4 regions of the Paenibacillus sp. BR1-192 genome follow, and region 1 is predicted to be linked to each of the others. Evidence: riboswitches for the same ligand, from Rfam matches in the RefSeq annotation. Region 1 holds a riboswitch; each other region holds the start of a gene.
The links. A riboswitch is a leader RNA that binds a small molecule or an ion and turns the genes downstream of it on or off. The one in region 1 is predicted to bind cyclic di-AMP.
Positions count from the first base shown of each region.

Region 2: it holds a riboswitch for cyclic di-AMP, as region 1 does, so the genes downstream of both, P0X86_RS27955 (TrkH family potassium uptake protein) here and P0X86_RS20005 (C40 family peptidase) in region 1, are expected to answer to the same signal.
Region 3: it holds a riboswitch for cyclic di-AMP, as region 1 does, so the genes downstream of both, ehuB (ectoine/hydroxyectoine ABC transporter substrate-binding protein EhuB) here and P0X86_RS20005 (C40 family peptidase) in region 1, are expected to answer to the same signal.
Region 4: it holds a riboswitch for cyclic di-AMP, as region 1 does, so the genes downstream of both, P0X86_RS00160 (C40 family peptidase) here and P0X86_RS20005 (C40 family peptidase) in region 1, are expected to answer to the same signal.

Region 1 is NZ_CP120718.1:4,495,067-4,502,515, reverse strand. Features, by position in the region: gene P0X86_RS20025 (leucyl aminopeptidase family protein) at 1-577, shown strand, start outside; gene P0X86_RS20020 (copper homeostasis protein CutC) at 608-1,294, shown strand; gene P0X86_RS20015 (ROK family protein) at 1,330-2,283, shown strand; gene P0X86_RS20010 (hypothetical protein) at 2,589-3,116, opposite strand; cyclic di-AMP (ydaO/yuaA leader) riboswitch at 3,379-3,512, shown strand; gene P0X86_RS20005 (C40 family peptidase) at 3,516-3,992, shown strand; gene P0X86_RS20000 (stalk domain-containing protein) at 4,112-5,386, opposite strand; gene P0X86_RS19995 (2Fe-2S iron-sulfur cluster-binding protein) at 5,611-6,000, shown strand; gene P0X86_RS19990 (AraC family transcriptional regulator) at 6,098-6,955, opposite strand; gene P0X86_RS19985 (L-fucose isomerase) at 7,158-7,449, shown strand, end outside.
Region 2 is NZ_CP120718.1:6,098,399-6,105,847, reverse strand. Features, by position in the region: partial or broken gene uvrC (excinuclease ABC subunit UvrC) at 1-463, shown strand, start outside; gene P0X86_RS27960 (CPBP family intramembrane glutamic endopeptidase) at 435-2,123, opposite strand; cyclic di-AMP (ydaO/yuaA leader) riboswitch at 2,414-2,558, shown strand; partial or broken gene P0X86_RS27955 (TrkH family potassium uptake protein) at 2,622-3,963, shown strand; gene P0X86_RS27950 (potassium channel family protein) at 3,980-4,654, shown strand; gene P0X86_RS27945 (LysR family transcriptional regulator) at 4,691-5,608, opposite strand; gene P0X86_RS27940 (succinate dehydrogenase cytochrome b558 subunit) at 5,884-6,552, shown strand; gene sdhA (succinate dehydrogenase flavoprotein subunit) at 6,570-7,449, shown strand, end outside.
Region 3 is NZ_CP120718.1:6,343,002-6,350,450, reverse strand. Features, by position in the region: gene P0X86_RS29210 (flavin reductase family protein) at 1-604, shown strand, start outside; gene P0X86_RS29205 (SDR family NAD(P)-dependent oxidoreductase) at 786-1,529, shown strand; cyclic di-AMP (ydaO/yuaA leader) riboswitch at 1,899-2,045, shown strand; gene ehuB (ectoine/hydroxyectoine ABC transporter substrate-binding protein EhuB) at 2,398-3,252, shown strand; gene ehuC (ectoine/hydroxyectoine ABC transporter permease subunit EhuC) at 3,254-3,907, shown strand; gene ehuD (ectoine/hydroxyectoine ABC transporter permease subunit EhuD) at 3,911-4,573, shown strand; gene ehuA (ectoine/hydroxyectoine ABC transporter ATP-binding protein EhuA) at 4,586-5,437, shown strand; gene ectA (diaminobutyrate acetyltransferase) at 5,462-5,974, shown strand; gene ectB (diaminobutyrate--2-oxoglutarate transaminase) at 5,991-7,283, shown strand; gene P0X86_RS29170 (ectoine synthase) at 7,280-7,449, shown strand, end outside.
Region 4 is NZ_CP120718.1:30,748-38,196, forward strand. Features, by position in the region: gene P0X86_RS00145 (4a-hydroxytetrahydrobiopterin dehydratase) at 1-293, shown strand, start outside; gene P0X86_RS00150 (c-type cytochrome) at 394-750, opposite strand; gene P0X86_RS00155 (GNAT family N-acetyltransferase) at 912-1,412, opposite strand; gene P0X86_RS00160 (C40 family peptidase) at 1,919-2,392, opposite strand; cyclic di-AMP (ydaO/yuaA leader) riboswitch at 2,397-2,532, opposite strand; gene P0X86_RS00165 (hypothetical protein) at 2,879-3,706, opposite strand; gene P0X86_RS00170 (M1 family metallopeptidase) at 3,718-5,709, opposite strand; gene P0X86_RS00175 (YwhD family protein) at 5,857-6,375, shown strand; gene P0X86_RS00180 (copper amine oxidase N-terminal domain-containing protein) at 6,468-7,449, opposite strand, start outside.

The sequences.
Region 1 (7,449 bases):
ACGGGTTACGGCATTGATCGCCGTAGCGGATAATTTATCGGGACCGGATGCGATGCTTCCTTCTTCCGTCGTTCACTATCCGAACGGACTGAGCGTTCAGGTAGCGAATACGGACGGGGAAGGAAGATTGATCATTGCGGACGCGCTGCTGCACGCAGCCCATCTTAACGCTGATAAGGTGATCGATATCGCCACCCTTACCGGCAATGTCGGTGCGGCATTAGGCTTGGAGATCGCCGGCATTTGGGGCGATCAGGAGATAACGGCCGATTTGGTCGAGATCGGGGAGCGCAACGGTGAGCGCCTATGGCCCATGCCGCTGATGGACGAGTATGAATCCGAGCTCAGAAGCGATTATGCCGACCTGAGGAATGTCGGCACGTCGACTTTGGCAGGCGCGATCACGGCTGCGTTGTTCATCCGTCATTTTGTGGCGGAGACCATGAAATGGGTGCATATCGATATGGCAGGCACGGTCCAGTATAAACGGGAATTCCCTCACTCCGCGGCAGGGGCTACCGGCTATGGAGCCAGGCTGCTGGCGGACTATGTGGAGAAGCAGTTTCGCCCTGCATAAGCGAACCAAAGACAGTAAGGAGTGAAGAACATGCTGCTTGAAATTATCGCAACATGCGTGGACGATGCCATCACAGCCGAGAAGAATGGCGCGGACCGTCTGGAATTGATCACGGCGATCACCGAAGGCGGGCTCACGCCGGGCATCGGTCTCGTGGAAGAGGTCGTGAAAGCCGTTCGGATTCCGGTCCATGTGATGGTAAGGCCCCATAGCAGATCCTTTGTGTATAACGCGCTGGATATAGCAACCATGGTTGCGGAGGTTAAGGCGATCCGCAAGGCGGGTGCGGCTGGCGTGGTCCTTGGCATGCTGACTCCGGAAGGAAAGATCGACGAGGCCGCATTGGCCCAAATGCTGGAATGGACGGGCGATATGCAGGTGACATTCCACCGGGCTTTTGATGAATTGGAGGATCAATTCGAAGGGCTGCGTACGTTGCAGAAATATCCGGCCGTCACCCGCGTCTTGACGTCGGGAGGACCGCAGCCGGCACCGCAAGCGATCCCGAGGATTCGCGAGCTTGTGGAACAAGCCGCAGGCAGCGGGCTTAAGATATTGGCCGGGAAAGGCCTGAAGTGGGAAATCATACGCGATTTCATCGACCAGACCGGCGTGAGCGAGGTTCATTTCGGCTCCGCTGTCCGGTATGGCCGATCAGGGCTGAAGCCCATTGATCCGGTTGAGCTGCGATCATTGGCTGACAGCTTACATCAATAGAAGTAGCAAACCTATCGGAAACAGGTGAACAAAAATTGCAAACCGAATTGAATAAACAGCAAGAATTTGTGGTTGGCGTTGACCTTGGGGGTACGAAGATCGCGGCAGCGCTCTTTGATTCCGAAGGACAGCTGCTGAACCGGGAGCAAATGGAGACAGCCGGAGCGCGTACGGCCGAGGAAGTGGTCGCGAGAATTACGAACATGATTCGCAGCGTGTCGGGCGGCCACCCGCTTCGAGGCGTAGGCATGGCTTCGCCGGGAACGGTTAACAGCCGGGAGGGCATTGTCATTCACGGCACGAATTTGCCGGAATGGACCAACGTCCCGCTCAAAGCCTGGATGGAACGAGATCTGAATACGGAAGTACAAGTGCTGAATGATGCCAATGCAGCCGCATGGGGCGAATATGTAAGAGGTGCCGGCCGAGGGTCGACGAACATGGTTTACGTGACGCTCAGCACAGGCATCGGTTCAGGCATCGTGCTGGATGGCAAGCTGTTTCTGGGCAGCAATTCCTTTGCAGGGGAGCTTGGGCATCATATCATTGATCCCAGCGGTCCGCAGTGCAATTGCGGCAGCCATGGCTGCTGGGAGGTGTTTGCTTCAGGAACGGCCATCGGCCTGGCAGCATCCCAGCGGATGCTTACCCAGACCAGCGTTATTTCTGAACTGGCCGCAGCCGATGGAGGCGTGAACGCCAGGCATGTATTCGAGGCTAAACGTCTTCATGACCCCGTCGCAGTGGAGGTCATCGATCGTGCCGTTTATTACATGGCGCTTGGACTGGTTAACGTCATTCACAGCTTCAACCCCGATCGCATCGTGGTTGGCGGGGGTGTGAGCAGAGCAGGCGAGCTCCTTTTCCCGCAGCTTCGGGAAATGACGGATAAGCTGGTCATGCCGTCTTATTTAGGAACCTACGAGATCGTTCCTGCGGGACTGCGGGACGATGTTGGCCTGGTGGGAGCCGCAGCCTTGTTCCAATAATACATTCGTAAAGAAAAGGCAACAAAAGCCGCCCTCAAGGGCGGCTTTCTGATTATTCATGAAGAGAGCGGGAAACGGAGCGATCATATTTGCGTAAGCGAAGTCCGTAACTTGTGACAGGTGATAGGCGTAAACCGTAAGCCGTCATCCGTTTTCACTGGAGTCGAGTTTTTGGTTTCCTATTAGGTTTGTTTGTATCCGACAAACAATAAGCGGTTGCCCGCACTTTCCCGCCCGCCGACGGAATCCGCCGGCTCCAAACCCGCACGCGAGGCGGCCTGCAGGCTTGGAGCCGGCGGATTCCGCTACTCCATGTATTTTGATGCGTCGAACGTAATCATGCTCGTATGGTTGGCATGCTCGATCAGTGAGGAGAGCCTGGTCACTTCGCGTTCCTTCTTGCGCGCCTGCGCCTGATAAGCTTCCGGATCGTATAGGGCCACGTTAAACAGCGTTACGGCGCCATCTCCGCTTCCCCGTCCGCTCTGGCGCTCCAGCTTCTTGCGGGAGCCGAGATGGGCAAGCTGTCCGATATCGCTGCGCATTTGTTTGGCGAGCTCGATCGCCTCCATGATGGTCATGTCGGAGCCGTTCCAACTAATGGTCTGCGTCGTGTTGGAGATTGCCATCAGCAGATCCAGCTTTCTGTAATCCGCTGCGGCGGCTTCGATCTCTTCCGTAATGGCATCCACGCTGCGAGCAGGATACTCCGCCGTTTCCCCTTTTTCAATGATCGTGCTGCTGTTGTTCAAGCGTTCCGACATCAATTGATTCATGAGACGGTTGATTGCTGCCCGGACTGCCAAAGCTTCAGCCATCGTGATTTGACTCATAAGCGAAGGATCACCTCTTTGATTTCTTGTCTGAATATGTAAACGTTCCGAACTGCAAAAAAGTTGCATGCCCGTTAACAAAACGTCGCCGGAGGTTCGATGGAGTGTTACATAATTGTCATGAGTAAACGAGATGGCATAATGAAAAAACATGAAAATTTTCAGCCTATACGACATTGATTAACATATAGTGATAGATTTCTAGGATATTATTGACAGCATCCTTGCTTGTATACTATATTAAGAGAAGGTTACAAAATGTTAATGAATTTTGCCGAATTTCGTTTGTGAAAACGGGGGAACCGTCTTGGGTGAATTATTCTTGTACCATAGAGAGTATAGGGAACCTTCAACCGAACCCTTAGCTAACTCCGTAGGCATCGAAGGAGAGAACATATTTTGAAGAAATTTGTCATCACATTGCTTGGGTCTGCAATTATTTTTTCTTCAGGTGCCGTATCAGCTTATGCTGATCAACAACCGAATTTTCAGCATCAAGTGAAGCAATTGGTAGGAACGCCTTATAAATGGGGCGGAACAACGACAAGCGGATTTGATTGCTCCGGATTTATTCTGTATATGTTTAGAAATTTCGACATGGATCTTCCGCGCACATCCCAGAGTCAGGCTAAAGCCGGGGTTCATGTGGATCGCGAGGACCTGAGAGTCGGAGATTTGGTATTCTTCAATACAAGCGGAAGCGGCATTTCCCATGCGGGCGTTTACATTGGAGATGGACAATTTGCGCATGCTTCCAGCAGCAAGGGCGTAAGAATCAGCAAGCTTAGCGACTCCTATTACGAACCGCGTTATGTAACGGCGCGCCGTGTATTGAGTCAAGAGAACTATGCTAAACTGGTAGGAAGCGCGAGCTAATTGGAATAAGCAGTTTAGAGTTCGATACATAACCGGAAAGCCTGACAAGAGATGATCTTGTCAGGCTTTCTTTTTTATAGAAGATTATAATTTGGGATTCTGCGAAAGGATTCACTAGATTATTCCTTTACGACAGAGGCATTCACGGCGGCTTCCATGCCATTATTATAGGAACGGAACAAGCCCAGACGCCAGAAGGCGGCACCTTTCAGACCATAGCGCTTGGCCAAGCCGAGCTTATCGTCGACGGATGTGGCGGTTTCGCTGCTTAAGCTGATGCCGAGCAGGAGCTTCTGCTTAGGAACGCCTGCCTGAAGTGCCTGCTGAATGGCTTGGTCCACCAGACTGTTGGGTTCAGGAACCTGGGCTTTGGTGCCAACCGGATTGTACTGATACGCCATGACGATGAGATCATCGGCAAGGGAGGCCAGCGTCTTGTAATCATAGCCTTTATAGGCGCTGTTCAATGGCGGAACGGCTAAGGACAGAGCAATGTCGCTCGGCAATGCCGCTTTCAATTGCTTGACGTAATCATTAAGCAGCTTCTGCTGCTTCGCGGCATCCAGTTTAAAACCGAGCCCTTCGAAATCAAGCACCACGCCGCCGAATCCGTTATCCGCCACCGCGGTCGTGATGCCCTCAATGGACTTTTGGCGAAGGCTGCTGTCGCTGAGGACTTTGGTTAATTCGCCGTTTCCGTCCAAAGCGTAAACCATAAGGTACGGTTTAATCTCCCGATCCGCTGCATCCGCAACAATCGATTGCGGAGTCACGTCGCCGGCCGCCGCAGGCAGACGATACTCGTCGCCTTGAAGCGTAAACTGACCTTCCCGATCAATGCGGCTCCAGCCGAAGGCGACTGAATTCATGGATGCTACGAGATCCCGCTCTTGGAAAGATTGCAAAGCATAAAAGGCTCTTAGATGCATTTCGCGCTGCGGCGACACGAGGGAGACCGTGCGAGTCGCCTGATTCCAGCCGACATTGACGCCGAATTGGCTGCTGAACGAGCTGAGCGGAATCAGAACGCGACCTTCCCGTTGGACAGGGGGAGCGGCCAGCTTCACTTTTTTACCGTTGACGGTTGCGCTCGTGCTTCCGACTTGAAGCAGCACTTCCGTCGTTTGACCTTTCACCTCGCCAATGGCCTTCACCGTTTGCGTCTTGCTGTTCCACGTGATTTGAATGCCCAGCGCTTCACCGACCGTCCGGAACGGCACGTAAGTAACCCCTTTGTCTATCCTGGGAGCTGCATCGAATGTAAGCGCAACGTCATCCAGCTTTACCGAAATGTCAGGCGCAGCCTGTACCTGGCCGATATGGGGAGCGGTTCCGAGCAGAGATAAGGCAAGAACGGCAGCGACGGCTGTTTTTCCTAATGGTTTATGCAGCATGCTATTGTTTTCCCTCCAACCCAATAAAATAATAGAATGATTCTCATAGAATATGGAATTTGCTCTAGCATACGCTAGTATAGCAAAATTTTCATAGAGTTCCAATCGCATGATGTCATAGAATCGATAAGAGTAGGGATGTTGATTTTTTAAACTTTCCAGTATAATAATTGAAGGAATTCCTACATAACCTGATGATTGTACATGCATAGGGGGATAAAGGCGTGTTTAAATTCTGGAAAAACAAAAAGAGCGGGAACAGCGGAGAGAAATCGTCGCTCCCGGCAGCGGAAGAGAGAATGGAAGCCGTGCCGGACCGAATCATCGAGCTTACGGGCCGCGAGGTTCAGCGCAGCGTGGCCCCTGTTCTGGGCATGACGGTGCTTGACTTGGCCGAGCGGAATGAGGTGGATTGGAACTCTTTTTGCAAAAGAGGGACATGTGCGCGCTGCCGCTGCATGGTGGTGGAGGGAATCGAGTATCTGTCCGAACCCAATCTGGCCGAAGAACGGCGCCTGGATCCGGAAGAAATCGAAGAGGGGTACCGTCTCGGATGCCAGAGCAGGATCGAAACGGTCGGCCCCGTCAAAATCAAGCATGCTCCATACTTTTGACGATATAGAAGGACATATAACTGTAATATATATAAAGCAGGCAGCCGTACCATTGCGGCTGCCTGCTTTATTGAAAGGAAAACAAACGAAAATTCCTTCACTCCACGGCCATTTTGCTCTGTTCCCGGAACGAGCTTGGCGTTTGACCGGTAATTTTCTTGAATAACATCGAGAAATACTTGTCGTTGCCGTAGCCGACTTGGGAAGCAACCTCATGCACCGGCATTTCGGAATCCGCCAGCAGGCGCTTGGCCTCTTCAATCCGGCGGGATATCAAGTAATTGAAGGGGGAATCGCCGACTTCTTTTTTGAACAGATGGGATAAATAATGCTGGCTGACATACATCGTATCGGCAATGTCCTTGAGGCTGATGCTCTGGGTGTAGTTGGCGTCGATAAAGTGCTTGGTCCGCAGCGCGATTTCATTCTTGCCCTTCAAGGATTGGAATTGGTGTTTAACGTCCACGATGCGATAAATCACGGTAATCAATGACATCAGCAGGTTCGTGCTCAGCGTTTCATATCCCAGTACCTGCGAATCGCATTCGCGGAGGATCTCGGAAAGATAGCTCTCCACTTTATAAGCGTATTTCTCGCAGGATATGACCGGCTCGACATAGGCCGGCAGCAGCATCCCCTGAGGCACCCCTTCAATGTGAAGCGAATCCACGCCGCAATAGATTACCTTGAAAGGCCCGTCCGTGATGGATTTCTCCTCATGGGGAATGCCGGGGTTATAGATGGCGACATCGCCTTTGTGAAGCTCATATACTTTACCTGCTATGGTGAATTCTCCGCGACCTTCAACCACATAGATGATCTCGCAGAAATCGTGGATTTGGGGCGGGCCATAAAAGAAGTCCTCGTCCACGACCTGGCCGGCAAAGAGCAGCTGCGGATTTTTGATGAAGCGGAAGTGATCGCTTTTACTATGCGAGATTTCGATTTTTGGCACGGTCTCGTCCCTCCTGAAAGCAGCATCCTTTTCCTATTATAATGCATATTGCTCCTCGATGCCGAAATCGTTTGCAACCCGTTTACGCATAGGTACACTGTCTTGCTGAAATTGGGGACCGATATAACAACATAGTGGGTTATCCTTGAGCCCGAATCAACTTACAATGATGTCATAATCCTTATAGGGAGGCGTGACATACATGACAATTGAAAACGATTACAGATGGCGGGACGGGTTTCCGAAAATCGGCATTCGCCCTACGATAGATGGCAGACGGAGAGGGGTAAGGGAATCCCTTGAGGAACAGACGATGAATCTGGCCAAGGCCGTCGCCGAGATGCTGACGAAAGAGCTTAAATATCCGAATGGCGAGCCGGTTGAATGCGTGATTGCGGATACTTGCATCGGCGGCGTTGCCGAAGCGACCGCAGCGGCCAAGAAGTTCAAGAATGCCGAGGTCGGCCTGACGATAACCGTTACGCCTTGCTGGT
Region 2 (7,449 bases), 1.6 Mb from region 1:
TGAAGGAGAATCTGCCGCTTCCGGACCTCATTGTCGTCGATGGGGGAAGGGACAGATCTCAGCAGCCATCGACGTGCTGGAGAATGAACTGGGGCTGTTCGTCCCGGTCTGCGGGCTTGTGAAGGATGCCAAGCATAAAACGGCGCAGCTGATGGTCGGAGACCCGCCGGAGCCGGTGTCGCTGCCTCGGGACAGTCAGGAGTTCTATTTGCTCCAGCGCATTCAGGATGAGGTTCACCGTTTCGCGATTTCCTTCCACCGCGAGCAGCGCGGGAAATCGATGGTGACGTCCAAGCTGGATTCGATCCCAGGCATCGGGGAGAAGCGCCGCAAAATGCTGCTGAAGCATTTTGGCTCGGTCAAAAAAATAAAAGAGGCTTCAGTCGAAGACTTCAAGCCCCTTTCCATCGGTGAAAAATTAGCAACGGAAATTCTTAATGCACTTCGTGAGGAGGAGTCGTGACATACGGCTTCTCTTTTTTTGTCGGGTTGAAACGGTAAATCGCATAGGCGACAATCGCCGGAAGCACCATGTAAAAAGCGCCGGTCAGCAGGTTGGCTGCATCCTTGAGCATGATCAGGCTGATGCCCATCAGGATGCTGTTGAAGATGACATGGGAGAACATCGCCGCCAAATACCCGTATTTCAAGAAGATGTAGCTGAACAGCAAACCGATGATGACCAGCTCAATCGGCCGGGAGATCACGGGGTATATCGGATAGAGCGTATGTCCCAGTGCCCAGATAAGCGAGGTGATCAAGCTTGCGACAAAGGTGTTGCGGACGATCTTTTTCACCATCTTGATGCCGAACAGCCGGTACACGGCCTCCTCGGATATGCCGGCCAGCCAGGCCATCAACGGAAACAGCCAAGGATACAGCATGTTGTAAGGCGATTGCGTCGCATCCGTGGTGGACCATGTATTCAGGGTCAGACCAAGACCGATAAAGATGACGGATTGGACGCCAAGCAGGATGAAGGCCCACATATACCCCAGCTTCATGCTGTCCAGCACGTAATGCCCGTATCCGGGTTCTTTGGCACGCGGCCATGGATTGAGCCCGTCTTCTTTATGCCACAGCCCGCTGCCGCCGACAAGGGAAAAATAGAGCAGGGCGGAGAAGACGAGCGAATAGACGGCATAGAAAATCATCATCCCGAGCACGCCGGTTTGCGACATGCCTTCCGATTTGAAAACGGGAATCAGGTTATACGTATTCAGCATTTGAATGACGAACAGCAGCGCGGATAAGAACAGGCCGCGCTTAAACGAGGTGTAGGCCCTGGTCTTCACGCTGTACACAATCGCAAGAATGCCCAGGATTAGGGTGAACAGGCCGTACCCTGCGAGCGTCAGCAGGGTGGCATCCTGCGTCTGCTTGTTGACATAAGCAGAGTGGGCGGCTGGCACCGAGAAGGAGGGCTCATAAGAGCGCAATTTCCCCTGCTCGAAGGTGAAGCGGTGCTCCAGCCTGGAGTCCCCGATCCTGGATTCAGGGTCCACATATTTGAGACGGGGCTCCCCTTCCTTCGTAACCAGCTCCAGATTCGACAGGTCATAACCCGCCCGTTGAAGCCATGGCTCCGCCAGCGCCTGCTTCTCGGCCAATGTCATGCCGTCCTCAACGACGAGCAGCATCTGCCTCTGAATCTCGCCCTTGTTCAGCTTGATCCGGTCAAAGCTGGAACGGGCATAATCATACGAGAATCCGACGATGCCGGAATTCTGCATGTGCACGTCCACATTGAGGGCATCGCCTCCAGGCTCGCTGAAGCGAACGCGGTATACGTCATAGGGATATTTGGCTTCATAGGTTTTGTTATATTCCGAAAGCCTCTTCTCCTTCGCCAGATATCCGTAAAGTTCCGATTTGGATTGATATGTAACCAAGGCTTCGTCCGTGTCCGCAGCCGCAAACTGCAGATGCTCCTGAGCAAACCTTGAAGCTGCCTGCCGAGCCTGCTCCTTGGAAATGATATCCGGTGAGGCCATCTCGGCATCGTCCGGATTCGCCCACGGAAATACCTGAAATAATAGGAACAGAATCAGGCCGACTGCGGCAGGCGCGATGAGCTGCTTCAGATTGGGCTTCAGCTTCAAGGGCTCTCTTGCACGATTCATGAAATTCCTCCTCTAAGAAAGTTGATACTCCCACTGGTATTCGATATGCCTGATTAAGAACGCATAGAGTCAATATAACATAGTATGAAAGCCATAAGCAGCTTATCCCAATTATCGGAATATTGAAATAAATCGATGAAAATGAATGAAAGGTTTCGAAAACGTTAGAGAACCCTACGCTTGTATTCTTGAATATGCCCAATTCGCGCTCTTTTAAAGATATTTCGGGCGAAAAACGGCATTGGGTTACGTAACGGATTGAGTTATAATCACATCATGCTTGAAGGAACCGAATATTCCAGCCGAATTTCGTAATGAAAATGGGGGAACCATGTAATTGGGGTGAATTTCATTATTCCCGGAATAATGAATAGGGCGACCTGTGGAAATGCCCGAATCCGTCAGCTAACCTCGTAGGCTGTTGCACAGGAACCAGACCGAAAGGCACTGCGTTTTCCAGTGTCTTTTTTCGTTGATTTTTTTAAAGAAGGTGTCCGATTGAACGCTAAATTAAACTGGCTTACATTGTCTCCGCCTCAAATTCTCGTGCTTGGTTTTGCGGCCATCATCTTCATCGGGACCGGGCTGTTAATGCTGCCAATCTCGACGACGACGGGCGAACCGCTTGGATTTACTGACGCCTTGTTCACTTCGACCTCGGCAACGTGCGTAACGGGCCTGGTCGTGGTGGATACGGGAACGACATTCAGTTCCTTCGGAGAAGTCGTGATCATGCTGCTGATTCAAATCGGCGGGCTCGGATTCATGACGATGGCTACTTTATTCGCCTTGGTTCTGAAAAAGACGCATATCGCTCAAAGACCGTCTAATCTTACAGGAAGCGATGAATCAGTCCTCGATGGAAGGCATCGTAAGGCTGATACGCAGAGTATTGCTGTACTCCCTCGTCATCGAGGCCTGCGGCGCAGTCATTTTATCGATTCGTTGGGCGTTTGATATGCCGCTGGGCCGGGCGATCTATTACGGTGTTTTTCATGCGGTGACGATGTTTAACAACGCCGGCTTCGATTTGTTTGGCGATTTTCGGAGTTTGACCGGGTATGTATACGATCCGGTAGTCAACTTCGTCGTGATGTTCTTGATTGTTTCCGGGGGCATTGGATTTATTGTGCTGTCCGATCTGATCGATTATCGAAAACAGCGGAGGCTCTCCCTGCACTCCAAGGTGGTGCTCACGATGACGGCTGCCTTGCTTGCGGTCGGATTTATCGTCATTCTCATATTTGAATTTACCAATCCGAGAACGCTGGGTTCCCTGAACTGGGGCGGAAAATTCTTCGGCGCGTTATTCCAATCCGTAACGCCGCGTACGGCGGGCGCGAATACTATAGATATTACGGGGCTCAGACAGGCAACGCAATTTTTTATCGTCATCCTGATGTTTATCGGAGCATCTCCAGGGTCAACCGGCGGCGGCATCAAAACCACGACCTTTACCATTATGGTAGGGGCGGTCATCGCGATGATGCGCGGGCGGGAAGACATCGTCATGTTCCGTTATCGCCTGGCCCAGGAGCGGGTGCTGAAGGCACTGACCATTGCCTTGCTGGCCCTGCTGCTCGTTCTAACCGTCTCGATGATTCTGTCGACGACAGAGGAAGGGGACTTCCTGGAGATTCTATTCGAAACGACATCCGCCTTCGGTACGGTAGGTCTCTCCATGGGCTTAACGCCCGATTTGACCGTGTTCGGCAAGATCCTGATCAGCCTTACGATGTTTGCGGGTCGATTGGGGCCGTTGACGCTTGCTTATGCACTGGGGCCGAAAAAGGGTAAAGAATTATATCGTCATCCGGAAGGCAAAATGATAATTGGATAAGGGGTATAGGAGAGACATGAAACCAAAGCAATTTGCAATCATCGGTTTGGGGCGATTTGGCGCCAGTCTGGCGCTGGAGCTGATGGAACAGGGATATGAGGTGCTCGGCATCGACCGGAACGAAGAGGTCGTCGAGGACATGAGCGAGCTGCTGACGCATACGGTGGTGGCGGACGCGACGGATGAGGAAGTGCTTAAATCGCTTGGCATCCGCAACTTCGACTGCGGGATCGTTGCGATCGGGAACGACATTCAGATGAGCATCCTCTCCGCCATCCTGTTGAAAGAGCTGGGTGTCGCGATGGTCGTTGCCAAGGCGATATCGGTGCTGCACGGCCGGGCGCTGGAGAAGCTTGGCGTGGACCGGGTCATCTTTCCCGAACGGGATATGGGGATCCGGGTAGCGCACCAGCTCGTGACGCCAAACCTGCTTGATTATATCGAATTATCCAAGGATTATCTGATTGTGGAGATGACGGTCACGGACTGCATGGACGGAAAAACGCTGAGCGAGCTTAATACGAGGGTCCGGTACGGCGTCAGCGTGGTGGCGCTGAATAAACAGTCCGGCATTATCGTTGCTCCGACGGCCATGGACGTCGTGAATTCCGGCGACATTATGGTCGTCATCGGCTCCAATGACAACGTGGACCGCTTTGAGTCCGAAGTCGTGAATATGCTCGAAAAATAAATATAGTAGAAAAAAACTGACGATTGCGAAATATCGTCAGTTTTTTTTCGATTTATCTTCCTCCAGCTTGCGGAACAGGATCTCCGTTTCTTCGATCCAGCGGCTGGCCGCCTTGCTCAGCTCCGAGGCTTGACCGTAGATCAGCGAAGTCGTTCGCCGGGTTTCGATGAGTGCCGGAATATGAATGTCGACGAGCCCGTTATCAGACAGCAGCTGCGGCCTCAGATAGGATTTGGGCAGCAGCGCGGCCGCCTTGCAGGTCGGGATCAGCCTGACGATCGCTTCGAAGGAGTCGATCTCCATCCGGATATCGGGCATGATGCCCCAGCGGTGAAACAGATCGTCCGTCAGCTTGCGGTACCAGGTTCCGGTCGAAAATATGATCATTGGCAAGCCTTGAAGCTGTTCGATGCCCACATCCTCGATTTCCGCCAGCGGATGTGAAGACGGGATGACAAGCTCCAGATGGTCATCGAACAGCGGGATGCAGTTCAAGCCCGGCTGGTTGATGGATGAAGCAACAATGCCGACATCGACCCGTTTATCCCTTACATAAGACACGATTTCATGGGTCTTGCCGGTGATGAGCTTGATTTCGGCTGACGGATGACGCTCCATGAAGGCATTGACCAGCGGGGGCAGGGTGGTCTGCAGCGTGGTCAGACTGGCGCCCAGGTTAATCGAGATTTGGTCCCCTTCCCGGTAATGGGCCAAGGTCTGCAAGAATTTGATCTGCTGCTGGCGCTGCTCCAGGGCGAAGGTATACACAATCTGCCCAATTGAGGTAAGCTCCAGCCTTTTGCCGCGGCGGTTGAACAGCTGCAGTCCGAGCTGGTCCTCCAGTTTGGCTATTTTTCGGGACAGGGCCGGCTGTGACAGGTTGAGCAGCTTGGAGGCTTGATTGATGCTGGATTGCTCCACGACGACGGCGAACACGTCCAGTTCTTCGAACATGGAAATCCTCCTATTAAAATAGACATGCGTGCAAAACGTTGCTTATGCGTATAGATTATAACGATTAATAATTATATTGCAATTCCATTATAAGAAAAAAAGGAGTAACATGAAACATGACACAAGTTGTTCACACGATTGCTGAAATAGGCAACTTTTTGTCGTTGCAAGGCTTTTTGAACAACCTCTTTTAGGGCAGGGGAAGTGTAATTGTTCTGAAAATAGGAAAGATTGAAAATGAAAACGCTGTACATTGGAAAGGGGAACGTCAACTGATGAAAGGGTATTATTCCAGAAAGCTGCATTCTTTGCTCGGTGTCATACCGCTTGGGGCATTTTTGCTCAGCCATATGATTTCCAACTTTAAGGCTTTCGAGGGTGGGAAGGAAGGCTTCGCGAGCGCGGTGCATTTTTTGAACAGCATGCCGCTGATTTTTTTCCTCGAGCTGTTCCTGATCTGGCTGCCATTGCTATATCACGGCGTCTACGGGTTATACATCGCTTACCAGGCGAATAACAACGTGGGCAACTACAACTATGAACGGAACATCCGCTTCACCATCCAACGGATCACCGGCGTTATTACGTTCGTTTTTGTCATCTGGCATATGTACGATACGCGCTTCCAAATCATGATCGGCAAAATCACGCATGACGATTTGGGCGCGACGATGCACGGCATCATGAACAATCCGGTTCTGTTTATTCTGTACGTCATCGGCGTTGTTTCCGCTACCTTCCACTTCGCTAACGGCCTGTGGGCGTTCCTCGTCAGCTGGGGCATCACCGTCGGTCCGCGCGCGCAGAAGGTATCCACTTACATCTGCATGGGCTTGTTCGTATTGATGAGCGTGCTGTTCGTTCTTGCCATGACAGCATTCCGCGGTTCCGAATTCCAGGCGGCGACGGCAGCGATCGACGTAGTTAAGACAGTCTTAAGTTAAAGGGGAGTGAACGAAAAATGGCATCTAATATTATCGTAGTGGGCGGCGGCCTCGCCGGGCTGATGGCAACCATCAAAGCGGCGGAAGCAGGCGCTCACGTTCATCTATTCTCGCTTGTACCCGTTAAACGCTCTCACTCCGTGTGCGCGCAAGGCGGCATCAATGGAGCCGTAAATACGAAAGGTGAAGGTGACTCTCCTTGGGAGCATTTTGACGATACCGTTTACGGCGGCGACTTCCTTGCGAATCAGCCTCCGGTCAAAGCGATGTGCGAGGCGGCGCCGGGCATCATCCACTTGATGGACCGCATGGGCGTTATGTTTAACCGCACGCCGGAAGGCCTGCTCGATTTCCGCCGTTTCGGCGGAACGAAGCGCCATCGTACGGCGTTTGCCGGCGCGACCACCGGCCAGCAGCTGCTGTACGCGCTTGACGAGCAGGTTCGCCGCTGGGAAACCGCGGGGCTTGTGACCAAATACGAGAACTGGGAGTTCCTGAATGCGGTCATCGACGACGAAGGCGTATGCCGCGGTATTGCCGCCCAGGATCTGCGCTCGATGGAGATCAAGTCGTTCAAGGCTGAAGCCGTCATTCTCGCCAGCGGCGGTCCCGGCATTATTTTCGGAAAAACAACCAACTCGGTTATCAATACGGGAACAGCGGCCAGTGCGGTGTATCAGCAAGGCGTTCATTATGCGAACGGCGAGTTCATCCAGATTCACCCGACGGCCATTCCGGGCGACGACAAGCTCCGCTTGATGTCCGAGTCGGCACGCGGCGAAGGCGGACGGATTTGGACCTATAAAGACGGCAAGCCTTGGTATTTCCTCGAAGAGAAATACCCTGCTTACGGAAACCTGGTGCCGCGCGATATCGCTACGCGCGAAATCTTCTCCG
Region 3 (7,449 bases), 1.8 Mb from region 1:
CATTGACCCGAATACCCAAAGCGAACGGGACATATACAAGCTGCTGATTGGAAGCGTCGTTCCGCGTCCGGTCGCTTTCGTTACGACATTATCGGCGGATGGCGTGCTGAATGCGGCGCCGTTCAGTTACTTTTCCATTGTGTCGAGCAATCCCCCTTTGCTGTCGGTTTCCGTTCAGCGAAAGAACGGTGTACCCAAGGACACGGCGAGAAATGCCATGCAGAGCGGCGAACTTGTCATCCACATCGTGGACGAAGATACCGTTGCAGCCGTGAACGAAACGGCGGCGAATCTGCCTCCGGACGAAAGTGAGCTTGACCGAACCCGTTTAACCCCGGTCGTTAGTGACGTTGTTAAGGTTCCCGGCGTTCTGGAATCCAAGATCCGCATGGAATGCGTGCTGGAGCAGGTCGTCACGTTGGATGGCGCGGATCAGCTGCCTGCCGCTGATCTATTGATTGCCCGCGTCGTCCGATTTCACGTGTCCGAGGAGCTCTACGAGCATGGCCGGATTGACGCATCGAAGTTGAAACCCGTGAGCCGCATGGCAGGAAATATCTATTCGACCCTGGGAGAGATGTTTACGATTGAGCGTCCGGTCTGACAGGGCTTGAGCTTGAATAGGGTTATTGCTTTGCGACTATTTTTAGCGAACATTCTTTTTCTTCGATAGTTGCTGGTCATTCATTAGGAAACGGGGTATTGGAATATCATGGTCGGTATTTGCCCATTCTACATGAATGGATAGCCGGTTGATGAATTTACAACATAGGAGTGAACAACGCATGAAATTTGATTCCAAGGTTGTCATCGTGACGGGGGGCGCCAGCGGGATTGGCGAAGCGGCAGTCAGACTTTTTGCGAAAGAGGGAGCCAAGGTCGTTATCGCGGATTATTCCGACCAGGGACAAGCGGTTTCCGACGAATTGAGAGGAGCCGGCTTTGAAGCGCTGTTCGTCAAAACGGATGTAACCCAAGAGCAGGAAGTCGCGAATATGGTGAATCAGACGGTGCAGCATTTTGGCCGTGTCGATGTATTGTTTGCCAACGCAGGCATTGCCCATGATGCTCCTGCCGATCAGTTAACGATGGATAACTGGCAGAGAACGATTGATATTAATCTGACAGGGGTCTTCCTGTGCGATAAATATGTTATTCAGCAAATGCTGTCCCAAGGAACCGGAGGGGCAATCGTAAACTGCGGCTCGATCCATAGCCATGTCGGAAAAGCAGGGGTAACCGCCTATGCTTCGGCCAAGGGAGGCGTCAAGCTGTTAACCCAGTCGCTCAGCGCAGACTATGCCTCCAAAGGAATCCGAATCAATGCCGTGTGTCCGGGATATATCGATACGCCGCTGATCAAGGGAAGAACGGAAGCGATCACGCAGCACCTGGTCGGTCTTCATCCGATGGGCCGTTTGGGACAGCCGGAAGAAGTGGCCAAAGCCGTGTTGTTCCTCGCCAGTGAAGATGCCTCCTTCATTACGGGCACGAGCCTGCTGGTGGATGGCGGCTATACCGCGGTATGATGAAAAAAAGCCCTGATGCTAAGCATCGGGGCTTTTTTTCAAGTCATTCCAGGCGTTGTTATCAGACTTATTATGGAGTGTTTCAAAAATTTTTTTTCGGTCCCGTATTTCATACGGGCAGACTTCCTGATCCGGGGCTCATTCATGGCATAAAACATATATGGCATGAACGATTTCCGCAAGACCCGTCAAATGCCTGCTATATAGCGGAAAATGGAGCATGGATTCCATGACCAATCCGGTGTATGGACAGCCTTAAATAAAGTGTTCGAAAGGCTCGATATCCTCGTTGCAAAAACGGTGTTTTTTACTTCTGAATTTCCAGAAAAAGCGGTTAAGGGGTTTGACTTTTCCTGAGCTTCCCTTTATCATGAACACACGCTTAGTTTCCGGCATACATATTCCGGAAAGCGGGGGAACCAGTTTCACCAGGGGCGAGTCACTTGGAATTCACGAGTGTAGGGTACCATCTTACCCGAGTCCGTCAGCTAACCTCGTCAGCAGTGGATGGGTCTTGCATACATAATGGATGTTCATACAAAAGGCCCTTTATTCTCTATAGGGGCCTTTTCTCTATTTTTTGACCCCCTGCTGGCGGAGCTATGTTTAGATCCCCTGTTTGGTGGTCTTTTTGCATTCTGTTACGGAGGAGGGGCAGCGCCTGCAAATGTGGAACGAATTGAATCGGTCAGACGGCATTGGGTCAAAGCGTGCAAGGAAGCGGATGAATCATCTTCCCTGAAGCCTCGTCCCATGCACGTATCTGAACGTCTATATATCCAAGTTAACGCATGTGCTAACACGGATAATTTCGTCATGCCGTTTTTTTAAGAAAGTGAAAAGCTATTACGAAAGGTTGTGGAAGGTTTTGAAGAAAGTGGTTGTGCTGGTGTTGTCCGTGATGATGGTGGTATTGCTCGCGGCTTGCGGCGACAAAGGAAGTACGCTGGATCGAGCCATTGAGCAGGGATATATCACCGTAGGGTTTGCGAACGAGAAGCCGTATGCCTACAAAGAAGCCAATGGGGAGCTCACGGGCGAAGCGGTTGAGATTGCCCGCGTTATTCTGGAGCGTCTTGGCATCAAGGAGATGAGAGGGGAGCTAACGGAATTCGGTTCGCTGGTCGCCGGATTGCAGGCCGATCGGTTTGATCTGATCACGGCAGGCATGTTCATTAATCCGGACCGCTGCTCTGCCGTCCTGTTCGCGAATCCGGAGTACAGCATCGGGGAAGCCCTTGCGGTAAAGCAAGGGAATCCGATGGAACTCGGAAGCTATGAGGACATTGCCAAGAATGAGCAGGCCAAGGTGGCCGTCATGACCGGCGCGGTCGAAATCGGCTACATGGAGAAATCGGGCATTCCTGCGGACCGGATCGTACAGGTCCCTGACCAGGCTTCGGCGATCAGCGCCCTCCAGGCTGATCGGGTGCAGGCGATTACCATGACGGGGCCGTCCCTGCAGGCGATGCTGGATTCAGCCAGCGACGACAGCATCGAACGCGTGGCTGATTTCGAGCAGCCGGTCATCGACGGCGAAAGCGTTCGCGGTTACGGGGCTACGGCTTTCCGCCAAGCGGATACCGAGTTCCAGGAGGCTTATAATGCAGAGCTTGAAAAGATGAAGGAGTCGGGCGAGCTGCTGGAAATTTTGCAAGAGTTCGGGTTCACGGAAGAAGAGCTCCCGGGTGAGATGACGGCCGCTGCGCTCTGCGGGGAATAGCATGCCGAATTCTTGGATCGATTTTCTTCCGACGCTGCTCAAAGGAGCAGAGATCACGATTATCGTCGCGTTCTTTTCAGCCATCCTGGCTATCGTGATGTCCTTTGCAGCCGGGTTGTGCCGGCTGTCGAAGCTGTGGATCGTCCGCACGGCGACCGCCGTGTACGTCGAAGTCTTTCGGGGAACCTCCTTGCTGGTGCAGCTCTTCTGGTTGTATTTTGCCCTTCCGTTCATCGGCATCGAGCTTCCGAAAATGCTGGCGGCGATCCTCGCGATCGGACTTAACTTCGGCGCATACGGCTCCGAGATTGTTCGCAGCGCGGTGCTGGCCGTTCCGAAAGGACAGTGGGAAGCTGCCGTGGCGCTTAACATGAAGCCTTGGCAGAGGCTGTGGAACGTTATACTACCCCAAGCGTCCCTGCGAATGCTTCCCCCGTTCGGGAATCAGCTTGTGGAACTCATCAAATCCACCTCGCTCGTTTATTTCATCACGATGGCGGATTTGACGTATCAGGCGATGGTGCTCCGCAACAATTACATCTCCTGGACCACCGAGATTCTGGTGCTGCTGCTCCTCATGTATTTTGTCATCGCCACGCTCGTCTCGATGGCGGTTCGACTGCTGGAGCGCAAACTGACCGCGGGGAGGCTGTAGCGGATGTGGGATTGGAAATATGTGTTTGAAATACTGCCGCAGCTTCTGAGCGCATTAAAAATGACGGTATGGGTCACGCTCTGTGCTTTTGTGGTGGCATTGATTATCGGACTGCTGCTTGCCTTTGCCGCGCGGAGTACATTTAAGCCCTTGTCGCTCATCACCAAAGGAATCATAGAATTTATTCGCAATACCCCCTTGCTGGTACAGGTGTTCTTCCTGTATTACAGCTTGCCGCTGCTGACGGGCATTTCGATTCCGGCCTTCTATGCGGGCGTCATCGGCCTGGGGCTGCATTACAGCACGTATCTGTCGGAGGTGTACCGTTCCGGCATTGAAGGGGTGCCGAAAGGACAGTGGGAAGCCGCAACCGCGCTGAACTACACGAAATCCCAGACCTGGCGGAGCATTATACTGCCGCAAGCGGTGCCGCCGATCATCCCGGTGCTGGGGAATTATTTGATTGTCATGTTTAAGGAAACGCCGATCCTATGCGCCATTACGCTGGTCGAGATGATGCTGACGGCCAAAAATATCGTGTCGCAATCATTTCGCGCTTTCGAACCGTACACGCTGGTCGGGATTCTGTTCCTGATCATCAGTTATATCGCGTCGTTGCTGGTGCAAAGGCTGGAGAAGCGTTTGAATCTGCAGCGTGGAAAATAAGGAGGGAGTCTATTGAATGCCGTTGTAATCGATGAGCAGGCTGAAGAGGCGAAGAAGCCGGGGCGGGAAAGAAATTCCGTTACGGGCTCACAGCCGATCGTGAAATATGCGGGCGTGACCAAGTCGTATGGCGACCTGCAGGTGCTGAAGGGCATCGATTTGGAGATGCAGCCGGGAGAAAAGGTGGCCGTGATCGGACCGAGCGGATCTGGCAAAACGACGATGGGCCGGATGCTGATGACGCTGGAGGAGCCGACCGAGGGAACCATCGAGGTCGATGGCGAGCTGCTCTGGCATATGGAGGAGAAGGGCAAGCTGGTCCGGGCAAACGAGAAGCATCTGCATCGGATGCGGTGCAACGTCGGCATGGTCTTCCAGCATTTCAATCTGTTCCCGCACATGAATGTGCTTCGCAACGTGACGGAAGCCCCGCGCAAGGTGCTGGGGTTGTCCAAGGAGGAAGCGGAGGAGCGGGCCGTCTCGATGCTGGGCAAGGTCGGTTTGGCCGATAAGCTGAAGATGCACCCGTCCAATTTGTCGGGAGGCCAGAAGCAGCGCGTCGCCATCGCCAGAGCGCTGGTCATGCGGCCGAAGGTGATGGTGTTTGACGAGGTAACCTCGGCGCTGGATCCCGAGCTGGTCGGCGAGGTGCTGGAGGTGATCCGGGAAATCGCCGAAGAAGGAGAAATGGCCATGATGCTGATTACGCACGAGATGGATTTTGCGAAGGAAATCGCGGATCGGGTCATCTTCGGAGCCGACGGCAGGATCGTTGAGCAAGGAACACCCGAGGAAATATTCGATCATCCGAAGAGCGAGCGGCTGCAGAGCTTTCTGCAGCGGTTCCGCTCGAACGGAAATTAGTGCTGGAAAGAGGTGTTTATGTAGATGGCTGTGGATACCGGAACCGAAGTGGTTTACCGAAGACCGGAGGCGCGGGACGGCACCCGGGTATGGGAGCTCATACGCGATACCGGATCGCTTGATCTGAACTCGCCTTATTGCTACATGCTGTTAGGGGATTACTTCAACGATACCTGCATGATCGCGGAGCATGAAGGAGACATCGTCGGTTTTATCTCCGCTTTTCGTTCTCCGCGCAATCCGGAGACGCTTTTTGTATGGCAGGTGGCGGTTGCAAGCTCGCACCGGAGGCAGGGGATCGCGAAGGCGATGCTTACCGGCCTCATGAACCAGAAGGCCTGTCATGGCGTCCGTTTCATCGAAACGACGGTATCGCCCAGCAATATGGCATCACGCCGACTGTTTCTCGGTTATGCCGAGGAGAAATCCATTCCGAGCACCGTAACGGTGGGTTATGGAGCAGAGATGTTTCCGGATGGTACGACACATGAAGATGAGCCGTTATTCGTGATTGGCCCCTTTTTCAATGACATTTAAACAAATGGAGGGAACTATGGACAACCAAGTCATGGAGAAACCGAAGCTTACCGTGTTTAACAAGCTGGAATCGGAAGTGAGAAGTTATTGCCGGAGCTTTCAGACGGTCTTTGACAAAGCCCGGAATGCCAAGCTGTGGGATACGCAGGGCAATGAATACATTGATTTTTTTGCCGGCGCCGGCGCCTTGAATTACGGGCACAACAATGAGAGGATTCGCGAAAAGCTGGTCGACTACATCCTGCAGGACGGCGTTACGCACAGCCTGGACATGGCTACGGGAGCGAAGGAAACGTTTCTGACCCGCTTTCAGGAGATTATCCTGAAGCCTCGCGGGTGGGATCACAAGGTGATGTTTCCCGGACCGACCGGCACCAATGCCGTGGAGGCCGCGCTCAAAATCGCCAGAAAAGTGACGGGGCGCAGCACCGTTCTGTGCTTTACGAATGCCTTTCACGGCATGTCGCTGGGATCGCTGGCGGTGACCGGCAATGCCTTCAAGCGCCAGGGCGCCGGCGTGGATCTGAGCCACTCGGTATTTATGCCGTATGACGGTTACTTTGGCAGCGACGTGGATACGATGGCATATATGGAGAAGCTTCTGGATGATCCGGGAAGCGGCATTCCGCTGCCGGCAGCGGTCATCGTCGAGGCGGTTCAGGGGGAAGGCGGATTGAACGCCGCCAGCCGCCAATGGCTGCAGAAGCTGGCGCGCATCTGCAAGGATAAGGGGATGCTGCTCATTCTGGACGATATCCAGATGGGCTGCGGCAGAACCGGTTCGTTCTTCAGCTTCGATGATGCGGGCATCGAGCCGGACATCGTGTGCCTCTCGAAATCGATCGGCGGCTTCGGCTTGCCGATGGCCATCACGCTGATCAAGCCGGAGATCGACATCTGGGAGCCGGGAGAGCATAACGGCACCTTCCGGGGCAACAATCTCGGATTCGTTGCCGCTGCCGAAGCGCTGAGTTATTGGAAGACGGAGGATTTTCAGCTCGATATCGGCATTCGCGAACATCGGATTCGCCAATCGCTCGAAGACGTCATGAGGGATTATCCCCGGCTTAAGGGCGAAATCCGCGGCAGGGGCATGATCCAGGGGGTAGCCTTTGATAGGCCGGAGCACGCAGGAAGGCTATCCGAAATCGCCTTTGAGCAAGGACTGATTATGGAAACGTCAGGACCGCATAGCGAAGTTGCCAAGCTGATGCCGCCGCTGACCATTGAAATGAACACGCTGGCAGAGGGACTGGGGATTTTTGAGAACAGCATGAAACAATTAGCTGCAGAGGAGAGGTTGTCATGATCGTTAAACATTTGGAAGAAATCGTGGATACGAAAGACGACATCGATACAACGACATGGAATTCGAGAAGGCTTCTGCTGACCAAAGACGGCATGGGCTTCTCTCTTAACGACACCCTGATCAAGGCCGGAACGGAGACGCTGATCTGGTACAAAAACCACGTCGA
Region 4 (7,449 bases), 2.7 Mb from region 1:
TAGAGGCTCATCTGGAAAAGCTTGAGGGTTGGGAATTTGAACAAGGGAGATGGATCGTCAGGAAGTATACCTTCTCCTCCTTCATGAAGGGAATCGCTTTTGTTGATGAAGTGGCAGCTATTTCGGAAGCTTTCGGACATCACCCCTATATCACCATAGATTATAAAGTCGTTACGCTGCGTCTCACTTCCTGGGACGACGGCGGCATTACGGCTGTGGATATTAAGGAAGCGCAGCAGTTTAACGAGGCCTACGAGAAAAGCCGTTCCAAGGACGGCAAATCGGGACAATAGACGGGAGACGGATCCATCCGGTCATAGCTCCCCAATATGTAAAAACACGCTTGCGCCGGGAGGTTCTCCAGGTTCAAGCGTGTTTTGCGTATAAGCTGATTTACTTTTTCTCAGCAAGGTACAGCGCGATGTTTGCGATTTCGTCAGGCTTAAGTTGATCCTTAAAGGAAGGCATACCCTTACGGCCTTTGGTTACAACGTTGAAGATCGCGTCCGCATCCATGTGTCCGCCTACTTGATTCAAAGCCGGTCCAGCGCCGCCTTGAAGTTGGTCACCATGACAGCTGATGCAGCTTGCTTTCAGTGTGGCTTCGGCTGCGGCAGCATCCAGAGTCACTTCCGGCATAGTCGGCTTCTCTTCCTGAGCTACCTGTTCCTTGCCTGGGAGCGTAAACATCAGCGCAATAGCCAACGCACATGCGACGAAGAACAATCCGCTCATGATCCATTTTTGCATCGTCATATCGTCCCTTCTATGTATACTGCACTTTTGCACTTGTCTCCATTATAAACCAACATCCATAGACAGCATAGCCAGTTGTGACAAAAAAAGCAACTATACCGCGCGCCTTCATAAAAAGTACACAAAATTGTGCTTTTTCATATAGACAAAGATTACTATTCCTCATTTGCCGGAGGCTCATACACCATGCAGTGGAAAAGGGCGTTTCCCGTCGGTGTAAGGCGCTCGTACGTATCGGTGATATGAAAGCCCGCCTTTTCGTATGCACGGATCGCGCGCTCATTCCAGGTCATTACCTCCAGGTCGATCTCATCGGCAGGCCGCCTCCGCCTCGCTTCCCGGACAATCGTCTGCATAAACCGTTTACCCATTCCCCGCCCGCACCAATCAGGCCGCATGCCCAGCCCGATCCGCGTAACCTCATGCATCGGAAACAGCTGGGCAAATCCCCATAGCGTCTTCCGTTCATCCAAAATCGAAATGTACTGTTCCCGGCGGATGTCCGGATCCCCAAACTCGATCTCAAGCCCCTTCATCTGCTCCCAGGGAAGAAAACCGTAAATGTTATAGGGAGGAGGATAGGTCCAGGCGCATATTTCTTTCGCGTGCTCTTCACGCATGACCACCGTATGAAATGAAATCGGTGCTGCATCCATTGGCAAAGTCCCCCTGTCATAATTACAAATTAAATTATACCCCATTTCTCAAACATTCTAGCCGCATTCAAAAAGCCCGTCCAAGAGAAGTAGGTCTCCTTTGACGGGCAAACGGATATGTATGGGCAGGACGAGGATAAGACATCGAAGCTTAGGAGGATTCTCCGGTCGACTTTTCATACTAATCATTGCTTATGTTGCGCTCGGCACCTACGTATCGCTGCTCGTAGTAGTCCTCAGAAAATAAAATCAATATTTTTCCATTAGGGTGTTTAATGAAGGGAGAGGAGGGTATATAAAGTGTAGAAGATGCAATGACTTGGGGAAGCGAAGAGAATTTGCATAATAATTTTCTTTTTTTCTCGAAAAGTGGGAACTTTTTCGTTGTCCCAAACGTTATAAAGGTATACACAGAGCAGACAAAAGAAAAAGCCGCTGGATGAGATCGGCACAATCTCATACGCCCAGGGCTTCTTGTAAAGGATAAATCAATGAAGTTCCAATAATTAATTGTAGTTCACAGCTACAGACTTGTACGTAGACTGACTCATGACTCGCTTAGCACCTACGTATCGATTGGCGTAATAGCTCTGGCTCAGCGGACTGATGATGACACCGCGCGAGGATGAGGAATGAGCGAATTTTCCGCCCCCAACATAAATACCCACATGAGATACACCTCTGCCGGATGTGTTGAAGAACACGAGATCGCCAGCTTTCAGCTTGCTCTTGGCTACGGCCGTACCGACTTTGTATTGAGCTCCAGACGTGCGCGGCAGGCTTAGACCAAGTTTCTTGTAGATATAGCTGGTGAATCCGGAGCAGTCAAAACCATTCGTTGTGGTTCCACCTGTTTTATAAGAGACACCAATGGCTGGTTTGATTGCAGTATTTAATTTGGAATCGGCGAAAGCGCTTCCGGTCCCTAATGTGAGTGCGAGGGCCAGGCCTAGAGAAATGGCCGTTAACTTCTTTTTCAAAACAAAAAGCTCCTTCCATTGCCTGCGAGGTTAGCTTAAGGGTTCGGTTGAAGGTCCCCTATGATCCCTCTCTTGCGAGATCAATTCACCCAAAACGGATCCCCCGCTTCCCAATCATGGGAATTCGGCTCCTTAAAATGTTGATGAACCCATTCATAGACGTCTGACGTTCCAACATGCTTAACGAAATTACATAGTTCCAGCAAAAAGTTACAGTAAAGATGACAAAGTTGTTACTAACATATTCGTTATTTTAGCAGAGTATTAACAATTTGGCAAATGAGGAAAGCTCATTTTTATACAAAAAAACCTGTCCCCATCATGCGGGATCAGGTTTTTTTGTAATTTGGCCATCGGAAAATGTAATATTGAGGAAAAATGAGCTTCTATTCTTTGTAAAATCAAGTCCGAGAGAGAAATGTGTCGCTTCCGATTACAGCATATTTACGAGCTTGTTTATCATAAGATGGTAACGAAATGTAACGATTAGGCATGCTGCGAGGAAGAATCCCGCCACAAATGGTATTGAGCGGAAATTACCCAAATTTGGAAGAGTCCATTCAGAAAATAAGAGGCTTGCTGAATAATCAAGCCGATCAATCCCGCCCAGAAGAGCGATGCCGAGCTCAGGAGCAAAAGAATGACGCAGGCCGATCCGCCAATGGTAAGGGATAACAGCACAGCCGTGCCCAGTCGGCGGAAGAGCGCAAGAATGGAGCTGATCATGCCGGAATTGTCCGTACGGCCGAATTGCATATAGAGCAATAACAGGCGAATCAGATAGGCGTACAGAAACCAGCCGGCTGCATGAGGCAGCGCATGAAGCAGCAGAACCGGCTCATGGATCCCGTTCAGAAAGATCGGAAGGATTTTGGGCAGAATCCAGTATCCGGGCACAAAGGTAAGAACAAGTTCGATCAGATAAAACACCGTAACGGGCTTCCATAGCTTCTGCATGCCGGTGAAGAAGAATAATCCGCGCTCGCCCTTGGCCTCCTGGTGGAGGTTATAGAAGATGCCTGCCCGAATGAGCGGGGTACATACCATCCGGATCAGGAGCAGAGCGGCCAGAAGCCAACCATAGGTATGGACCGTGCCGCTTAACGATAGACTCATCTCGCCCTCGTAGAAGAATAACAGGCGACTAAGCTCGTTAGGGGCAGAATCCGGATACCGCATCAGCAGGGGGACGACTGCCGATTTTACAAGCCGGTACAGGCAATATCCCCACAGCATGCGGTACAAGAACAGCAGAATGGAGACGTATAATTGGTCTTTAACACTGATCCACCCTTGGCCTGCATAACTTTTCATGTGCTCCCCCCTCACCATGACAGGCTGCCGAACAACGTCTCCACAAGCTTGGTAATACTGAGATTCCAGCGTGTGACCACCTTCGGATCCATTCCTGCCTTCATATAGTTATTGATGTGTCTATTCTCCAGAACGATGGAGTATTTCGGATCAACCATGGCCCAGGCGAGCGGGGTGCTGTATTCCAGGGTGTACGTAACTTTTCCGTCCTTGCCGCTCCAGGTTCGCTCCACCGTTTTGCCGTCTTCAAAGGCGAACACGATAGGCACATCGGTTATATCTCCGTCCTTGCTCGTAATCTTGACCGTGGATTCATACCGCGGATGGTCTGACGTGCCTTTATTTTTGGTTTTGATCACTTCGATGGCGACGTCGGCCATTTGGCTTCCATATACATATTGGTCAAAATACGATTGCCAGGAGGTTTTGCTTACTTGCTCGACGACTTTCTGAAAATCAGACGTGGTTGGGTGTTTGAAACGGTATTTCTGGGCATAGGTATGCATGATTTTCCCCATCATCTGTGGACCGACCTGCCGTTCAATGCCTTGCAGCACCAGCTTGCCTCTCGTGTAAACATTCAGCGCGTAGTTCTCGTGTGAGCTGTATTTCCAGGACTCCATCTTCAGCGGGGCAGGGGAGGTAATCGATGCTCCTTGAGCAGCGGTGTTGGAGGTAATGCCGTATTCCTTCTCCATCACTCTTTCTTCTGCATAGGTTGCAAAGGCCTCGTCCAGCCATGCTTCCTCAAATTCGTTGCTTGCGATCATTCCGTAAAAATATTGGTGGGCGATCTCGTGAATGACGGTCCGTTCGAGCTCATAACCCGGCGAATCGTTCTTGGCCCCGAAGGCCGTGACCAGCGTCGGGTATTCCATGCCGCCTGCACCGTTGCCCGACTCCGGCGGGACGACGATGGACAACGTGGAATAAGGATAGGTTCCGTACCATTTACCAAACGAAGCCAGTGCCGACTTGGCGGCATCAAAGTAACGGTCCTTCAGGTCTTTATGGGCCGGATCGAGATACAGCTTGATGCGGACGCCCGGCACGCCCGGTGCCGAGAAGGCCTCCTCGGCCGTGACAAAGTTGGGCGAGGCCGACCAGGCAAAATCATGCACATCATCGGCATAGAATTGATAGATTTTTTCCCCGTTCGACTTTTGGGCAGGCTTGGTCGGGAATCCGGTCGCGGCGACAATGTAATTCTCGGGCACCCGGATGCGAACGCTGTAAATGCCGAAGTTGGAGTAGAACTCGGAGTTGCCGTGGTATTGATGAAGATTCCATCCTTCCTCGGCTCTTCCGCGAAGTCCGGCCGGTTCATAGACCGATACTTTAGGAAACCATTGGCCAGCCATAATAAAATTCTCGGTGGTACCCATGCGCGCGAATATTTTGGGAAGCTCGACTTCAAATTCCATGTGAATGGTGATGCTCTCCCCGCCCTTGATGGGTTTGGGCAATCTTAGTTTGACAAGGCTGTGATCCTTGATGTTCCCGTCATCGGGTTGGACGAATTGAAGGGGATGGGTAAGGGCCAGTCCTTCCGTCGTTTTCACATTGGTAATGGTCATGGAGCCGTACCCGTCGTCCGGCATGGGGTCGGAACGAAGCCTGCCGCCCGATTCCTTCATAAAGGTCGTTTCATCGGAAGCAAAGGCATTGGGATACAGATGAAAGTACAGCTCGTTTACGCTTTTTTTGCCTGGGTGAGTCCAAGTGAGTGTCTGCTTGCCCTTAAGCTTGTTCTCCTCAGGCTCGTACCGAACATCCATGTGATATTCCACCAGCCGGTCGCTTAGGGCCGGAGCGGGAGTATCAGGCTGCACCTTAGGCGGTGAGAGCGGGGCCTTCTCCACGGCAGAGGCAGAGGGCTTGCCCGCATTTGGGGCAAGGACAGACGCTGAGGACCCTGGATTCAGAAATATCGGCATCGATCCTGCAAGCAAACCAAGGGCAAGCAGGGATGATAGAAAGACTTTGGCACGTGGTGGGACCATATCGAACAACCTCCCGTTGACAAGCATCTAGTGCATGTATATGTTTGCTTTTGGGGGATTATTAGTTAAAATAAAATTATTGGGACATGGTTATCAATTAAGCGGCTGATACGTGAGAATCGGCTCTGATATAGGAGGTCGGCAGCAGTGGAGAACGAAGATCAGAAGCAGGGTGCGAAGAAACCCATTGCGTTGAATATTATCAATAGCAAGAGTAAGCATAAGGGGTTTGGATCCGGCTCCATCGATCTGAACAGTTTGTCGCCTGTCATCATCGACAATGGCGAGGCGCGAGTGGATATTGGAGCCATGCATGCAAAGAGCAAGGTGGAGAAGGGCATCCGTTTCAGCATGAACCGGGATGAAGTGCCCAACGGACGCCAGGTGTGGATCGTGTGGGTAGCTGTAGACCGTACCGCGGAAGGACAGCATTATGCAGGCATGACCGCGTGCGAAATGTGGATCGACCATGAAGCCCGGCGCGGCTGGAAAATCCTCGCCGACCATGTGAATAAAATGGATGCGGCGATGAAGCGCAAGATTATTCTGGATGGGCTTGGCGACGTGGAGAAGAAAGCGCTGCGCGAACTGCTGATCTCCCGTAACGAGGAATGGTGGAATGCCTCGCCGGAGGAGTTTAGAGAAGCTCTTCAAACAGCGGAATGATACCATAAATAAGCATTTTTCTAGATGCGGACATAGGAAAGACCGGTAGGATTCGTGAATGAATCCGCCGGTCTTTTTTGTGATTGTTACGGTTAGAATGGAAGGGCGTAGGTCAGCTTTTTCTTTATATCAAGAAACGGATTTTCGTATTGAAGCTTCAGCTTGCCGCCGGCATATCCGTCATACGCAAGGCCGTCTCCGATGAAACCCACTTCGTTTGGCGGCATCTCCTCAATAGCCTTGATGCTCTCCTCGTCCAAAAGATCGGGATAGATAAGTTCTGCGGACTTGCCTGTCGGTTCAACAATATACAGGGTTGCCTTCGTATAAGGACGGACGAGCAGGAAGTCCTGTTCGATTGCTTCCACAATAAAATGATCGTCAACACCGGTGAGGGCGGCCAGATCGTAGGTTTTTACCGTTTTGCCCATCGGATGAACCAGCTCTAGCGTACTGCCATTCATCATGGCAACTTTGCCTTTGTAGCTGAGTTGGTCCGGACGGTAGTTGATCCCGGCAAAATTGGTGTGATTCGTTTTGGAAAGCTTCAGAATTTTCATGTCCTGAATGAGCACCCGATATCTTCCTTCATGGATATGGGGTTCCCCGTAATAATTGGACAAGTCGACGACATAGGTATTGCTGTTGATGCGATGTGCGTTCAAGCCCACTTGATCGATATCCTCGATCGGGAGAATGCCGACTTTCGTTGGCGTCGTTCCGGCTTTCCCCATGGACAGCATACCGGTCTCGCGATTTACCCAGAACAGCATATTGGCCTTGGAGGCATAAGCGTATTGGGACCAGGAATCAAAGGTGGTTCGAAGTCCGGATTTGCTGTCGTACTTCAACTGAATGCCGAAACCTTTGGTAATCAGGCTGGCGGGAACATAAGTCACGCCTTTCTTCACAACCGGAGCCGCCTCAAGCTTCAGAGCGGTACCCTTGGCATTGACGGCGCGCGAATTTCCAATAATCACGCGAACAGACTGGGTCGGGCTGTTAATGTACAGCTCGTTCTTTCCAGGGATCGTCAGCTGCAGCTGCAGCTGTTCGGAAACTTCCTTCAGCGGA